Regions from separate parts of the Idiomarina solivarensis genome, predicted to be linked through region 1. Evidence: predicted binding sites of a transcription regulator. Region 1 holds the regulator's gene; each other region holds the start of a gene.
What was found. Region 1 encodes sigma-54, which starts transcription at its own class of promoters, with help from an activator protein. Its sites were predicted from a motif close to GTTGGCACGNNNNTNGNNT; they were not measured.
Positions count from the first base shown of each region.

Region 1 (4,144 bases):
AGTAAAGGCAGCTCTTTTTGTGACAGCGGGTGTAATCGCCGAGTTTCACCAAAGCGCTTTAGTAAGGTATTGTCGTCCGAATCAATAAATAAGATTTCCGGTTCGACACCTTTTGGCAAGAAATTGAGTGAATCCAGCAGCTCTTCAGAGTGCTCGGGTAAATTACGAACATCGATACTAATGGCTATTTTTTGGTACTGGTCTATAACGGCATGGACGAGTGTCGGTAATAAGCTTATCGGTAAGTTATCGACACAGTAAAAACCGAGATCTTCGAGTACACGTAAAGCAATGGTCTTACCGGAGCCTGAACGTCCACTAACAATAATCAGTTGCATGGCGACTGCTCACCTTCGCCAACAAATAATTGATATAAGGTTTTATCAGAGTCAGCCTGGCGCAGCGCCCGCGTGCAATCTTTGTCATTCATTCTCCGGGCAACTGCCGCCAGAGTTTGTAAATGATTTTCGTGTTCAGATTCAGGTACTAACAGAGCGAATATAATGTCCACTGGCTGATTATCAATAGAATCAAACTCTATTGGTTCGTCCAGCGTTAGTAAAACGGCCACAGGATGATTAGCGTTCGGTAACCGGCCATGGGGAATTGCTATGCCAAGTCCAATTCCGGTACTGCCTAAACGCTCACGGTTTATCAGGCTCTCGAAAATATCATGGCGAGTAATGCCTGATAATTTAGGAGCAACAATTTGACTAATGGTTTCAAGCAGTCGTTTTTTACTGGCGCTCTCGACTGCACACTTGGTGCAGTCGGCGCTTAACAATTCACTCAGTTGCATGGGTTAATGTTGTTTCATTTTTTCTTTGTGTTTAATCACCTGACGGTCCAGTTTATTAATTAAACCGTCGATGGCCGCGTACATATCGTCGTGTTTTGCATCAGCGAAAATCTCGCCGCCGTTTACATGCAGCGTAGCTTCCGCTTTTTGAATCGTTTTTTCAACATTTAGGATGACGTGAACATTGGTAATATGGTCAAAGTGTCTTTCCAGCTTGGCAAATTTTGTGTCTACGTAGTCACGTAAAGCGTCGGTAATATCGATGTGGTGACCGGTCAAATTAATTTGCATAACGTCTTCCTTCTTGCAGTTAACAAAGTTACAAAAGACTCTTGCGTTGACTCGATGATGGAATGTTTAACGATTCCCGGTACTTCGCAATTGTCCTCCTTGCTACTTGGATACCTTGTTCGGCTATCAGTTCAGCAATTTTGCTATCACTTAATGGTTTACTACGATTTTCAGCAGCGACCATCTTCTTAATTAAAGCACGTATTGCTGTGCTTGAACACTCACCTCCAGCCTCGGTACTCACATGGCTGGAGAAAAAGTATTTTAGTTCGAATACGCCCCGCGGGCAGTGCAGGTATTTCTGTGTTGTTACCCGCGAAATAGTACTTTCATGCATATCCACTGCTTCAGCAACATCGTTCAGAACCATTGGCTTCATAGCCTCTTCACCATGTTCAAAAAAACCTTGCTGACGTTGTATTATGCAGTTGGCTACTTTCAGTAAGGTTTCGTTTCTGCTCTCCAGGCTTTTTATAAACCAACGAGCTTCTTGCGTGTGGTTTTTTAAGTACTGGCTGTCGGCAGTGGACTTCGCCGCTTTGCTCAGCGCAGCGTATTCTTCATTCACTTTTAATTTAGGTACGCTGTCAGGATTCAATTCGACCATCCAGCGGCCATTTTTTTTTGTCACGGCGACATCGGGGATGACATATTCCACCGGTTGCTGGGCAATTTGCTCGCCCGGGTGAGGGTGCAGCTGTTGGATGAGTCGCATGGTCTGGCGCAAGTCATCTTCCGATAATTTTAGCTTGCGCTGGATTGTTCTGAAGTCTCGGTTTCCGAGGAGATCCATATGCTCAGTGACCAGGCATAAAGCAATCTCTTTATAGTCGTTATCCTGGCTTAGCTGACGCAATTGAATTGCCAGGCATTCGCTGACACTGCGGGCTCCGACGCCGACAGGATCGAAGTGTTGGATGCGTTTGAGCACCATGCAGACTTCTTCGGCACCGACGTCAGGTAATCGCACAGCCTCAATGATTTCGTCAATATCAGCCATCAGGTAACCATTGTTATCTATGGCTTCGATGATAGCTTCTGCAATGTAGGTGTCTTCTTCCGAAAAGTGTGACAGCTGCATTTGCCACAGCAAGTGATCTTGCAGCGACTCACTGGTAGCGCCCTGATAGACCTCAAAGTCACCGTCAAATGACTTGCCCGATGAAGCCGCACCGTTAGTGGGAGTATGGCTCGAATAGGTATCGTCCCAGCTACTGTCAACCGGGAGTTCATCTGGCATTTCCTGTGTTTTTATAACGTCTGAGGTATCTCGTTGACTGTCGTCTCTCTCATCACGACTGCGAAGCTCTGTGCTTTCGCTTTCATGTTCGCCTTCAACTTCCAGCAAGGGATTACTGTCCAGAGCTTCTTGAATTTCAGCCTGGAGATCGAGTGAGGAAAGCTGCAGCAGGCGAATGGCCTGTTGAAGTTGAGGCGTCATGGTCAAATGCTGACCAATTTTTAGCTGCAGACTTTGCTTCATAATGACTGTCCCGGTATCACGTTATAAGGTGAACTGCTCACCGAGGTAAACGTCTTTAACCTGTTGATTCGATAATATACTTTCTGCATCCCCGCTGGCAATAAGCTCACCATGACTGACGATATAAGCGTGTTCACACACAGATAAGGTTTCCCGTACATTGTGATCGGTGATTAGTACACCAATACCACGTTGCTTTAAATGTTCAACAATCTTTTTGATATCAATGACGGAAATGGGGTCAACGCCGGCAAAAGGCTCATCCAGCAATATAAACGTAGGTTCTGCGGCCAGCGCCCGGGCAATCTCAACTCGGCGGCGCTCGCCCCCCGATAAGCTCATACCGAGGCTGTTGGCAATGTGCCCGATGTGGAATTCCTCCAGTAACGCATCCAGCTGTTCTTCACGCTCATTAGCGGACAAGGCTTTGCGGGTCTCTAAAATCGCCATTAAGTTATCGCGCACCGTCAGCTTGCGAAAAATGGAAGCTTCCTGCGGCAGATAACCAATGCCCCGCCGGGCACGCTCGTGCATGGGCAATAGGGTGAGATCGTTGTCGTCGAGTAAGATTTGTCCTTTGTCACTGTTCACTAAGCCAACAATCATATAAAACGTAGTGGTTTTACCGGCTCCATTCGGACCCAGTAAACCTATCACTTGCCCTTGGCTAACTTCCAGGCTGACATCTTTAACGACTTGGCGACTTTTGTAGCTTTTAGCTAAGTGTTTAACTTTTAACGTTGCCATATTAAGGGGTCTCGTTATTTTTTTGGTCAGCGTCAGTTTTAGGTTTCGGAGTGAAAATAGTGATCACCCGACTGTCTTCTTCGCCGGAACTCGTCGCTGTTATGGTCTGCTCTTCCAGGTCATAAGTAATTAAATCACCACTGGAGCTACTGCTTCCCTGTGAAATACGAGCATTTCCGCTAAGCTCCAGTCGGCGCGCAGACTGAAAGTAGGTGATTTTATTGGCTTCTGCATGAATTTGGCCGCCATCCTCAAGTGTTTGACTATACGTCGCTGGACTACCTTCTGCTGTAAAGATATCGGCTTGCTCCGCATTTTCACTGGCGGATGCCTCGAGCCTGTCGGCGCGAATTAATAAGGTGCCCTGGCGAATGATGACATTGTCTGTTAAAACCAAGCGGTTATTTTTTATATCAAGCTTTTCCTGGCTCGATTCTACCTCCATCGGCTGACTAAAGTCAGATTTACCCTGAGCGAACACCGCCGTTGGTATTAAAGCAAGCAGGATAACGTTACTTAGCAGGCTGGAAAATCGTTTTAACATGTCGTTTAAGCTCCATTCGTTGGGCGTTCAGGTCAGCACTCATCCCATCGCCCCGAATTAATAATCTGGGACCGTGAATTGTCACGGGGTGTTCGGTACTCATTGACTCTGCTTTTAAATCAATAATCAGGTATTCAGTTAATACTTGTTTTATCCGAGTATCAGGTTCCAGAGCGCGGATTTCAACATTCCGCTCCAATACCAGAGTTTGATCGTCGTAAAATGTTCCTTGAGCCGCACTCACTTGCCAAATCTCTTTACCCTGTTCAGAAAACACGGT
Region 1 covers NZ_JAVFHZ010000003.1:66,213-70,356, forward strand. The annotation lists gene rapZ (RNase adapter RapZ) at 1-338, opposite strand, end outside; gene ptsN (PTS IIA-like nitrogen regulatory protein PtsN) at 329-799, opposite strand; gene hpf (ribosome hibernation promoting factor) at 803-1,090, opposite strand; gene RBK99_RS06200 (RNA polymerase factor sigma-54) at 1,119-2,573, opposite strand; gene lptB (LPS export ABC transporter ATP-binding protein) at 2,595-3,320, opposite strand; gene lptA (lipopolysaccharide transport periplasmic protein LptA) at 3,322-3,864, opposite strand; gene lptC (LPS export ABC transporter periplasmic protein LptC) at 3,833-4,144, opposite strand, start outside.

Region 2 (4,144 bases), on a different contig from region 1:
GCAAAATTGAAGGTCCAACGGTGACCATCGATTTTAACCACCCGTTGGCAGGACAAACGGTGGTTTTTGAAGTAGAAGTTATTAGTGTTGAGCCGTAATTGGTTAATGAACCGGGCTGAACGCAGGAGGAAATGATGCAAATTTTGTTGGCGAACCCAAGAGGCTTTTGTGCCGGAGTTGATCGCGCGATTACCATTGTCGAACGAGCTTTAGAAATATTTGAGCCGCCGATTTATGTGCGTCATGAAGTGGTTCACAACAAATATGTGGTTAATAAATTACGTGACGCTGGCGCGGTATTTGTAGAAGAGTTGCACGAAGTGCCCGATGACCAGATTGTGATTTTTAGCGCTCATGGTGTGTCACAAGCAGTGCGGCAGGAAGCCAAAGATCGCGGTTTGCGGGTATTTGATGCGACCTGTCCTCTGGTAACTAAAGTTCATATGGAAGTGACCCGCGCGAGTCGCAAAGGCCATGAATGCATTTTGATTGGACATGCAGGGCATCCGGAAGTGGAAGGCACCATGGGTCAGTATAAGAATACTGAAGGCGGCATCTACCTTGTGGAATCACCGAAAGACGTAACTGAGCTTGAAGTGAAAGATCCGAATAACTTGCATTATATGAGCCAGACAACCTTGTCGGTTGACGATACGGCGGATGTAATCAACGCTTTGCGTCAGAAGTTTCCGGCTATTAACGGCCCGCGTAAAGATGATATTTGCTATGCGACTCAAAACCGTCAAGACGCGGTACGCGAACTGGCCAGTGATGCCGATATGATGTTGGTCGTTGGTGCCCGCAACAGCTCAAACTCTAATCGTCTACGTGAACTGTCAGAGAAAATGGGAACACCAGCCTACTTAATTGACGATGCCAGCTGCATTGATAAAGCCTGGCTGGACGGCCATGACAAAGTGGCTGTAACCGCAGGAGCCTCAGCGCCAGAAGTTTTGGTTAAAGAAGTCATTGCCAAGCTACAGGAGTGGGGTGGCAAAACCGCAGTGGAGCTTAGCGGCCGGGAAGAGAATATTACTTTCTCAATTCCTCCTGAACTGAGGCCCTATCCTGCTGCTTAAGGCGTTAACGAGTAAACCAGAATCGTTGTGTCAGTTCATTCTGTTTGCCCCACGACACTGTCACCCTGGCGGTTGCATTGAACGAGTCAATTTCATTGATTTCTGATTCGATCAGAAAGGCGCCAGACTCAACAACCGCCGGCGGCTGGTCTCCGAGGCTCCATCCTTTTTGGACCTCACTCGAGTAAGCCATCAAAACCTCAACGGCCCGGGCTTTTTGGTAAGCAGTATCAATTGCTGATAATCCATTTTGTATAAGTTGCAGGCTGCTGGTAGCCCATAAACCGACTAGTGCAGTACCTGCCAGAACTTCAATAAAAGACATACCGCTATTTTTGCGTTTGTTCATATGCGGTCCGTTGTGACTCAAAGTCGAGCTCGAGTTGCTGAGAAAGTTGTCGCCATTGATGTAGCTGCTGAGCTTCTATCATTTGTGCGTAGAAAAGCAATGCCGCTAAACTTGCCGAACTTAAGCCAATAAGCGTTACCAGAGTCAGTATTAGAGCGAATCCTTTTACGTTCACTGTAACTCCTTTTCTAATTAACTGAGAGGGTGATTAAGCGCTTGAAGTCGAAATCTTCACCGCGACGGTCAACCGTTAACGTTATGAGTAGTTTTGGGAGCCCGCCAACAGGTGATACTGACGCGTAGGATTCGGCAGTGAATCGGGTCACCTTAAATTGTGACTTATCTGTAAGCGACTGCCAGCCATACCCCGAACAATCCAGAGTCATGGAGTTGTGCTGCAGCTGGTTATTCCTGACCCTGACGCCTATGGCACCACCATTCTGTTGGGGAAATAAGTAACATCCGTTTTGAGGGTTAGAAACGTGCGTTGCTGCGCTACTTTGTAAGGCGTCAAACAACTGGTTAGCAGTGGCCTGAGCGCTTAATAAAAGGATCGCGCGCGATATTTTCAGGTGCTGAACACCAGTTTGCCATTGCAGCTGCTGTTGAATCGCCAGCACAACGAAAGCACCGATTGAGGAAGCAATAAGCATCTCAACCAACGTGCTGCCTCGTAGCCTATGATTTAGCATGTCGCTAAGCCCGGTAGAGAACGACCTTGGCTGAGGCAGGTCCGGATGCGGCCCTTACTGCTGATTATCACTTTAACCTCTCGGTCACGTGATTTTAGTTTTATATGACCTGGGTTAGCGGTGGCAGATTCGCCATCAAAAATAAGAGGCGATGCCGCGTTGTAGGTCGATTCAGTATCGACTCCAGCGTTACCGGACTTGTTGATTACTGCGGCTAAATTGGCTTCGGTAGCGATGTTTTGGCTTTTTGATTTGGCTTGCACTTGCTGCAAATATAATAGCCATCGAATAGTCTCTCTCTGCAGCAGTAGAGAGGTTGTTTGCTGATGAAATACAGGCAAAGCAAACGCCCCTAAAATAGCGCTAATGGCCAGTGCAATAACCAATTCGATAAGTGAGTAACCGCGCATAATATGCCAATAATTGAGCCAATATGGCAGAGTATAGTTGTGCTCAAAGTCACGTCTGTAAGCCCCAGCTGAAGAGAATGTGAGATAACAGCATTATCAAGTAAAAGCTGGCTCGATTCTTGAATAAACCATCGCAGGTTCAACTTTTTGACGCAACAGGAAGACGTATGGCGAGCGGTGCCGAAAAGTTAGTAGGTTTAAGAAACTTTACACAGAATAATGCGCATCTGATCAAAGGCTTCGGGACGCCCGTGGCTATTATGGCCATTCTGGCAATGGTGGTTTTGCCTATCCCGGCCGTTGTGCTGGATATTCTGTTTTCGTTTTCCATTACGCTCTCATTGGTGGTGATGTTGGTGGCGGTTTACACCCAACGCCCGCTCGACTTTGCTGCTTTCCCGACGGTACTGCTTATTGCCACGGTATTGCGTTTAAGTCTTAACGTAGCGTCCACTCGAATTGTTTTACTGGAAGGCCACAAGGGACCCGGAGCCGCGGGGTCTGTGATAGAAGCTTTTGGTAGTGTGGTCATTGGTGGAAACTACACCGTTGGTCTGGTGGTGTTTGCCATTCTGGTTATCATTAACTTTGTGGTTATCACCAAAGGTGCTGGCCGTATTTCGGAAGTAACGGCGCGTTTTACCCTGGATGCGATGCCGGGTAAGCAGATGGCCATTGACGCCGACTTGAATGCGGGCTTGATCAATCAGGAAGAAGCGAAAGCCCGACGCAGCGACGTGACCCGTGAAGCGGATTTTTACGGCTCAATGGACGGTGCGAGTAAATTTGTAAAAGGCGATGCTATCGCCGGTATCCTGATCCTCTTTATTAATATTGTGGGCGGTCTGCTGATAGGCATGATTCAGTACGGCTTAACATTCAATGAAGCTATTGAAGTTTATACATTACTTACCATTGGTGACGGCTTAGTGGCGCAAATTCCTTCGCTCTTACTGTCAGTTGCGACGGCCATCATTATTACCCGCGAGAATGACAGCAAGGATATGGGGGACTCGGTTGCGCTTCAGCTTCTGGATAACCCAAAAGTTCTGGTAATTTCAAGCGCGGTGATGTTTGCCATGGGCGTTATTCCGGGTATGCCCCACTTAGCGTTTTTAAGTATGTCAGCGGTACTGGCAGGAGCTGCATACCTCAAGCTGAAGAAAGCAAAAGTTGAAGAAGGTCAATTGGTCGAGAAGGAACAGGAACAGCAGGTTCAGCAGGCGCAGCAGAAAGAATTGAGTTGGGATGATGTCCGTCACGTTGACACCATCGGCCTGGAAGTGGGCTATCGGCTTATTCCTTTGGTCGATAAGCAGCAGGGGGGCGAGCTGCTCTCTCGGATCAAAGGTGTACGTAAGAAACAATCTCAGGAATTTGGGTTTTTGGTGCCGGCTGTTCATATCAGAGACAATCTGGATTTAGGCCCGAACAGTTATCGCATTACCTTAATGGGTGTGACCATGGGTGAAGCTGAAATCCGTCACGACTGGGAATTGGCAATTAATCCAGGACAGGTCTTTGGCGAACTCGAAGGTGAGAAGACGACCGACCCGGCTTTTGGTCTGGACGCGGTCTGGATCCGCCCTGAACAACGCGAACATGCACAGACCT
Region 2 covers NZ_JAVFHZ010000006.1:126,716-130,859, reverse strand. The annotation lists gene fkpB (FKBP-type peptidyl-prolyl cis-trans isomerase) at 1-98, shown strand, start outside; gene ispH (4-hydroxy-3-methylbut-2-enyl diphosphate reductase) at 135-1,079, shown strand; gene RBK99_RS11185 (type IV pilus modification PilV family protein) at 1,084-1,428, opposite strand; gene RBK99_RS11180 (Type II secretion pathway-like protein) at 1,409-1,603, opposite strand; gene RBK99_RS11175 (prepilin-type N-terminal cleavage/methylation domain-containing protein) at 1,617-2,120, opposite strand; gene RBK99_RS11170 (prepilin-type N-terminal cleavage/methylation domain-containing protein) at 2,114-2,530, opposite strand; gene flhA (flagellar biosynthesis protein FlhA) at 2,698-4,144, shown strand, end outside.
Region 2: flhA (flagellar biosynthesis protein FlhA) is a predicted target of sigma-54. The motif match lies at 2,637-2,655, and genes of this name have one in related genera.

Region 3 (4,144 bases), on a different contig from region 1:
CGCGCCCGATTCTGCCGCCAGTTTCTTAAGCTTTTCTGGTAAATCGCCCTCGTTAGCGGCACGAGTCAGAATAAGTGATCCGCTTGGGAATGTACCCGCATTGGTATGAGTAAAAGCCAATTCACTCTGACGCACTTCAAGCCCTTCGCGCAAAGCCGCCGTCAGGAAACGACCGGCATTCATGTCTCCCCAGCGAACCAAAAAGGCAACTTCGGCGTCGGGATTTATCACTTTGCCCGGCTTAATCCGCCCCTCGTTGACAAACGCAGTGGCAACATCGGGCAGGTCATCGCACGCATGGCTTTCAATATTAAACATCAAGGGTAATGACCAACCGGTTACATCATAAATCTGATCCGGGAGGTTATTCTTACGACGCTGTTCCTGCTCCGCAAGAAAGTCATCGGCCATGTCCACTTGTTTATCCATTAACGTGCGTATTAGCCGGTATGCCGGTTGGGCCATATCGATGATATAGGCACCCGCTTTATAATCCCTTCCACACACATCAAAGGCGTGTTCCGCTTGCTGAACCTCGGCGCCTTGCTCAACCAGTAACGACGCTAATTTACGTGCGCCTGCCGGGTCGTCGCTAGCCGGCAGAATTAATGAGCGAACTTCGCCGTCTTCGCCGGCTTCAATCGCTGACTTGCGGTATTCCCACAACTTTTGTAGCAAGGCTTCGCGACGCTCAGACACTGTTTGAATGGTTGAAAGTGACGCAATAAAATGCTGCTGCACACCATCAGCGTAAGTTAAGATTTCGCCGTCTTCACGCTTAAACCGATGCCCACGAGCAGAAGCCATTTCATAAGTCATAGCCACTGACCCGTGATACAGCGGCCAACTGGCACCATACCCCGGATAAAAAGCATCGAAAATTTCCCGGGTGAAGTAATCAAATCCCTTTTTATCGAACCACTGGCCGTTATTTTTACCAATCCAGTTCAGTGTTTCGCGCTGTGCTTCGGTAATCAATGGATTATAAGGACGGGCTTCAGGCGTGAAATAATAGGTAGAGTCACCGCCCATTTCGTGCAAATCAACAAACACCAAGGGATAGTATTTTAGTAACGCATCGATTTGCCCGCTGATTTCCGGCTGGGTCAGCGCTATCCAGTCCCGGTTCATATCAAACAGGTAATGGTTCGTACGTCCGCTTGGCCAGGGCTCATTGTGCTCTGCGCTGCGGCGGTCAGCTGAATGTTCCAACCCGACAGTCATGTAGTAGCGATCGATAAAACGTGCGCGACCATCAGGGTTTTGCAACGGATCGATAAAGACAAGAGTATTGTCTAGCCAACTTTGAGTTTGCTCACGCTGATCATGCAATAAATGGTAGGCCGTCATCATAGCCGCTTCCGGTGATGAAATTTCATTGCCATGAACGCCGTAAGACAGCCAGATACTACCGGGCAGCTGTTCAATTAACTGCTCCGCCTTATCGCTATCGGTTTTTCGCGGGTCGGCTAAAGCCTGCATTCCCTTAATAAAGCCATCAAAGTCCGCTATATTTTCTTCACTGGAGATAACCGCGTAATGCAACGGTCGGCCTTCCCAGCTTTCACCATACTCGAGCAGCTTTACTTGATTAGGGTACGCCTGCTTAAGCGCTTCAAAATAACGGCTCATGTCCGCCGGACTGGTTATTCTGCTGCCAATCGGATAACCCAAAACCTGCTCAACAGTCACTGCTGAATCTCTGTAGTTGGCTTCGGGAAGTAATGAGCTTTCGCCGGAAAGCTGCTGTGCGTGAGTTGGCATAACCAACCAAGAGGCGGCTAGCAGTGCCGCTAATTTGAGACTGCGCATCTTCATTCCTGCTGTTTTATGCACCGTTAAACAGTGCTTAGGGTTTTTGTTATGTCTCCCTAATGTAAAAGCTTGAACAGAGGAAGTGAAGCGCAATTTAGGCGCTAAAAATAAAAAGGCTCAATGAACCGCGCTAATAACGGCCATAATGACGTCGGGCTCGCCGCCAACCAGGGCGGAGAGCCGTCGGTATTTGGAAAACGGAATGTACATCCAGCAGGGCTACTGACAAGATCCACAGCAAAAATCTTTACCGTGCACTGGTGCCGCGGCTTTCTTCTCAACAAAAAGTACATTGTTTTCCAGGTGGATATGCTCGCGTAAATCGTCTTGCAGCTCTTTCAGACCGTTGTAAAGTGCAGTCCATGTACCACAAGCACCTTCTGGCAGTGTTAAGTTGTTGGTCAACTCATCAATTTTATTGATCTCACCCTCATGTTGAACATGCTCTTCTTCCATCACTGAAATTGGCCCACCGGGATAAACGCCCCGCGACAGCATAGGGAAAAGAATTTGCTCTTCTTTCATCATATGGCTTTCCAGCTCCTGCAACATATTGTCTAAGTGTTCTGCCAGGCCAATAGGTGCGTCAGCATGGTCGCCGTGAACTTCTTCGACGCGCATGGCTAACTGCTTCAACTCAGGCAATTGGTCGCGATGGCACTGATGAAAACGCAAATAAATATGCTCGACCAACTCCTGTGGTGTCGCGTCCTGCCATTTCTGCTCAGCTGCCTGTAAACGTTCATTTAAAGTATTCATGGGATAACTCCTGTTCGCTAATTAGAATTTCTATCCGTATTGAACGGCCAACTTTTTCGTTATGGAAGTTGTTTGCAACAAACAGGCCAGCTTCTACCCCATTGTGATTATTGACTCTCCGAGGCGCCAAGGTACTATCAACCCAACCAATAAGGGTCTTTTTAACCTGGGCAGTCAATTTAACCATGTTGCAAGAAAGTCTATTAGCAGACCTGCTTACTGAGCAGCCTGCCGCCGTTCGTTTACAAAATTTGGTCAACACCTTACGCCGTCATTTCAACTGTGGCGCAGTGGTGTTACTGAAACTGGATAACGAAGTGCTGCAACCCGTCGCCATTCAGGGCTTAGTTCGTGAAGCTCTGGGTCGCCGCTTCGTTGTGGCTCAGCACCCGCGTCTGGCGGCCTTACTAGCATCCCGCAGTCCCGTCAGATTCGAGCACGACTCATCCCTGCCCGACCCTTATGACGGACTTTTAGCCGGGCAGCCGGGTGACGCACTGCCGGTGCATGACTGTATGGGCATTAGCTTGTATCTGGAAAATAAATGCTGGGGCGTACTCACCCTTGACGCTCTCCAGCCGGGTACTTTTACCGATAACTCCATACTGGAATTGCAAAAGTTCAGCTTATTTGTTGAAACAGCTGTTCGTATTGGTCAGTTAGAGCAAAACGTCAGAGCCCTGCGCCAGGGGCAACAGCGCAGCATGCCGCAAGCAGGTGCGACCGAAACCAATGATTCTGAAATTATTGGTCAGAGTAAGGCGATAGAAAACGTTCTCAAAGAGCTTCGTGTAGTTGCCAGTGCAGATTTACCGGTGTTACTGCTGGGCGAAACCGGGGTCGGCAAGGAGCTCTTTGCCCGCGAACTGCATTTATTATCTCAACGAAACGATATGCCACTGATTTACGTCAACTGCGCAGCGTTGCCCGAATCGCTGGCCGAAAGTGAGCTTTTCGGCCATGTAAAAGGCGCCTTTTCAGGCGCAACCAGTGACCGTTCCGGGCGCTTTGAAGCGGCACACGGGGGCACTTTGTTTCTGGATGAAGTTGGGGAGTTGCCATTATCCATACAGGCTAAATTACTCAGAGTACTACAGAACGGTGAAATTCAACGGCTGGGTTCAGACAAATACCGCAAAGTCGACGTTCGGCTCATAGCAGCAACCAACCGTAATTTGCGCCAGCAGGTCAGTAACGAAACGTTTCGGGCCGATTTATACCATCGTCTTTCGGTCTACCCGTTACCTATTCCACCACTGCGCGAGCGCGGCGACGACGTGTCTATTCTGGCGGGTCATTTTCTTGAACTGAATCGAGCACGTCTTGGACTTCGCGCACTTCGCTTGTCGGCTGAGGCCGAACTGGCCATACAACAATACCAGTGGCCGGGTAACGTGCGCGAACTTGAGCATGTCATCAGCCGTGCCGCAATAAAGCTTCTAAGCCAAGGGGTAGAGAAAACCGATATCGCGACCATAGAGCCGGAAATGCTGGATTTGGATGTTCAGCTTCCGCTTTCTGTTCCCACGGCTTCTGACAATACAACGACTGCCAATGATTTTCCGGTGCA
Region 3 covers NZ_JAVFHZ010000004.1:76,139-80,282, forward strand. The annotation lists gene RBK99_RS07940 (M14 family zinc carboxypeptidase) at 1-1,812, opposite strand, end outside; gene RBK99_RS07945 (hemerythrin domain-containing protein) at 2,035-2,574, opposite strand; gene norR (nitric oxide reductase transcriptional regulator NorR) at 2,760-4,144, shown strand, end outside.
Region 3: RBK99_RS07945 (hemerythrin domain-containing protein) is a predicted target of sigma-54. The motif match lies at 2,647-2,665, and genes of this name have one in related genera.

Region 4 (4,144 bases), on a different contig from region 1:
ATGGCAGGCCTGCGCCCATGGAGGCAAGAGCGTTATCCAGCAACACGGTATTAGGCTGACGAGCCGGATAATTTCGGGCAAACCAAATTTTGTAAATACCATTATCCAGCGCAATAATACCATCGTCGGGCATCACATCGCGCACATCTTCGACCAGACGTTGAGGTAGCACCGGGAAGCTGCCGTCATCGGCCCCTTCATCGGTGTGGTCGCGCATATGATCGCGAACTTTCAGCATAAAGTCGAAATCCCAATGATCTTGAGGCTCTATACCTTCCTTTAACTGCCAGATACTGTTGCCAATATCACCAATCATGCTGGCATGTGGGAAGTAAACAGAGTCGACTTGAGCGCCCTGGAAGTTGATGTGTACCACCTTGCGATTGTCATTTTCTCCGGTTTTCATCATGAAAGGCGGCTTTTCGACGACATCGTGACCTACATTCAAAATTAAATCGGCTTTCTCAATAGCGCGGTGCGGATAGTCGCCGTCGGAAACTGCGGCATTGCCAAGCCAGCGAGGGTGGTCTTCATTGATGACGCCTTTACCCATTTGCGTGGTAATAAAAGGAATTCCGGTTTTATCCACGAATGCACGTAGCATTTTTGCGGTGATCTTGCGGTTTGCCGCTGCGCCTATTAGCAGTACCGGGTGCTTAGCGTCACGCAGTAAATCCAGTACATGGCGAACCGATTTATGCTCGGTAATAGGGCGCCGTGAATGGCTTGGCTCTATCGGCAAAGCATTGACTTCTTCGCGGCTGATGTCGTCGGACAATTCAAGATGTGAAGCACCTGGACGTTCGTCTTCTGCTCTGCGGAAGGCTTCACGGATGAGTGCCGGGATACCGTTGGCACTGATAATGGCCTGCGTAAATTTAGTGATGGGTGTCATCATGTCGACCACATCAATAATCTGGAACTGACCCTGATGACGTTCTTTAATGGGCTTCTGTCCCGTCACCACAACCATGGGCATAGCGCCAAGTTGGGCATAGGCGACAGGAGTGACGAGATTGGTTGCACCGGGGCCGAGAGTTGACAGGCACACACCGGGCTTACCCGTCAGGCGGCCGTAAGTGGCTGCCATGAAACCAGCGCCCTGCTCATGGCGAGTCAAAATAAGTTCTATATCGGACTTTGAGAGGGACTCAAGTAAGTCGAGGTTTTCTTCGCCGGGAATGCCGAAAATGTACTTCACACCCTCGTTTTCAAGTGCTTTTACGAATAAATCGGATGCTTTCACTTCGCTTTCTCCTTGCGTTAAAGACTGATTTTCTTACTATGCGTACGCAAAGCATAGGCGATATGATCAAAAAAGGCAGCCGATTGGCTGCCTTTTTCAATTAATAATCGAACCAGTCGATTAAGATTTTCCGTCACCTGTCAGCTCTTCCAAGCGTGCACGAAGTTCTTCATTATTCTGCGCCTGCTGAATAATCATGTTGTACTCTTTAGGCGTCAGCCCTGCATTTTCAACCGCTGCGAGCATTTCTTTCTGTGCAGACTGCTGAATTTTACGCGCTTCTTCCTGGTTCTTTGCTTCCTGGAATTGGTCACGATACTTTTGGGTAACGCTTTGTACTTCTTCCATAGCGGTTACAAACTTAACCAGCATGCCTTGAGAAATTTCTTTAGCTGGCTGCTGTTGAGCCATTGAATTCTGGTTCTGTGCATTCTGAGCCTGCTGAGGTTGAGCTATGGCTGCTGTGCTGCCCATAGCGACGACTGTTGCTAATGCGATAAGTGTCTTCTGCATGATAATCTCCTAAATGAATTTATCTTTTTTAATCACACACCAGTAAAAGCGAAGACCGTGCCAACTTTTCAAGTTATTGATACTTATAGGTATTTTAAAATTCATTGGCACACTTCAAAAAAACACCTCAAAAATGTGTATCCTTAATACACAATCAAAGGAGGCTATGTGACAAAACGATACAGTTGGCCATTGTCCAGTTTACAGAGGCGCCTGCTGCTTTACGTGGTTGTGCCCATGCTACTTATTTCAGGGGCCGCGATAAGCGTTGGGTTGCAAGTGGCTTCTGAGGAAGCGAGTGAACGCCTTAAAAGCGATCTGGAATTATTAGGACGAGCCATCAGTTTACCCATTAGTGACGCTTTGCTTAAGAACGACCTGGCAACGGTTCAGGCAAATTTGGATTCGGTCTTTAATATTGGCCGTGTTTATGGTGCGTCTGTTTACAACGTTTACGGTGAGCAGGTTGCCGAAGCCGGGGTGACAGAAACCGATTTGAGTAACAGCCAGCTCGCATTACAAACGGTTCAGACCGGAGTGAAGCAAGACGATTATCGTCGTGTAGAAGGCCGTGATGTGTTTTCTCAGTTCCACCCTATTGTTGACCGTGGTGGTCGCATTATTGGTTTATTGCAGATAAACCGACGTGCCAGTGATTTCGACGAATCTTTTGACGTTTTGAGTCGCTATGCCTGGTTAAGCTGGGCGGCTTTTGGCTTAATTACTATTGCGGTGCTGGTGTTTGGTCATTACCGAGGGGTGGGGCGACACGTGGTCGCGTTAAAAGATGCCATGTTGCAGGTCGCAAAAGGTAATCGCGATACCCGGGTGACACCGGCGGGCCCTTCCGAGCTGAAGGAAGTGGCGCATGGCTTTAATCGCATGCTGGATAGCATGGCTGAAGCAGCGCGAGAGCTGGAACAGCGTCGCCAGCATGAGGCGTCCTTACAACAGGCATTGCGGGAACAGGAAAAAATGGCGGCCATTGGCAGTGTTGCCAGTGGTGTTGCACACGAGTTAGGTGCTCCATTGACCGTTATTGACGGACGGGCCAGCCGCTTACTGCGGAGCCATAAAGACGAGGACAGCCAACGTCAATTGCAGGCGGTACGAGGTCAGGTGCAACGGTTAACCGGCCTGGTGAATCAGTTATTGGCATTTTCACGGACGCCTGTGCAGCAACGCGAGTCCATTTCGTTGCGAGACTTAATGACGACGGCAATGACCAGTATTGAATTCGAGCAAGATAAGGGATCAGCAAACGTCATTATTGAATCGCTCGTGGACGTTATTTTGCTGGTTGATATAAAACGACTGGAGCTGGCGTTGGTGAACGTGTTGCGCAACGGGCTGCAAGCGAGTGCATCCAAGGTCGTTATCTCGGCAGGCTTTACAGAGCAGGAGCAAGGCTTGGTTATCACCATAGATGATGACGGTGAAGGCTTACCTGAAACGATGAAGGATAAGGCGATACAGCCATTTGAAACGAATAAGCCGCAGGGAAAGGGAACGGGATTGGGCTTAACCATAGTGAAACATGTATTAAACGATCACGGTGGAGAACTCTCTTTGACCAACAACCCGGAAGGTGGCTGTCGAGTCATCTTACGTTTACCTGCGCAATGCTTGCGGCAAGCGGCTACCACTGGAGGCAATGAATGACAGCAGCTAAAGCCATTATCGGTGTTATTGAGGATGATCCGGCACTGCAAGAATTATTGATTGAAGAGTTAGAAGCCGAAGGCTACAAAGTAAAAGCCTGGGGAAGTGTCGAAGCCTTTGAAAAAGAGGCTCCTGGGTTGGATTTGCTCATTAGTGATATTCGTTTGCCGGGCCAATCGGGGTTGTCGTTACTGGACAGTTTGAGGGATAAAGACAGTGCACCCGCCCTGTTACTTATCACCGCTTTTGGCACTGTTGATCAGGCGGTTGACGCATTAAAACAGGGAGCCGATGACTTCTTAACCAAGCCGCTGGATGTTGAGCACTTGCTGCTGAGTATAAAACGTATACTTGAACACCGCTCACTACAGCAAGAACTTAAGCGTTATCGGCAACAACAAAAAGGTCCGGGAGGCTTAATTGGGCAAAGCCCTTCTATGCGTAAGCTGTATGATCAGATAGAGCGGGTTGCGCCAGCGGACGGTAGTGTCTTAATCACGGGCGAAAGCGGTACAGGTAAAGAATTGGTGGCCAAGGCGCTGCATCAATTAAGCGATCGCGCAGAGTACAGTTTTCAGGCGGTAAACTGTGCGGGTATTCCGGCAGATTTGATGGAAAGTGAGTTTTTCGGTCACGCTGCGGGAGCCTTTACCGGTGCTCAGAAAAAGCGACAAGGTCTACTTAAGCAGGCAGACGGTGGCACGTTGCTATTGGATGAGATTG
Region 4 covers NZ_JAVFHZ010000011.1:21,010-25,153, reverse strand. The annotation lists gene RBK99_RS13270 (acetolactate synthase large subunit) at 1-1,246, opposite strand, end outside; gene RBK99_RS13265 (DUF4168 domain-containing protein) at 1,367-1,759, opposite strand; gene RBK99_RS13260 (sensor histidine kinase) at 1,928-3,421, shown strand; gene RBK99_RS13255 (sigma-54-dependent transcriptional regulator) at 3,418-4,144, shown strand, end outside.
Region 4: RBK99_RS13265 (DUF4168 domain-containing protein) is a predicted target of sigma-54. The motif match lies at 1,806-1,824, and genes of this name have one in related genera.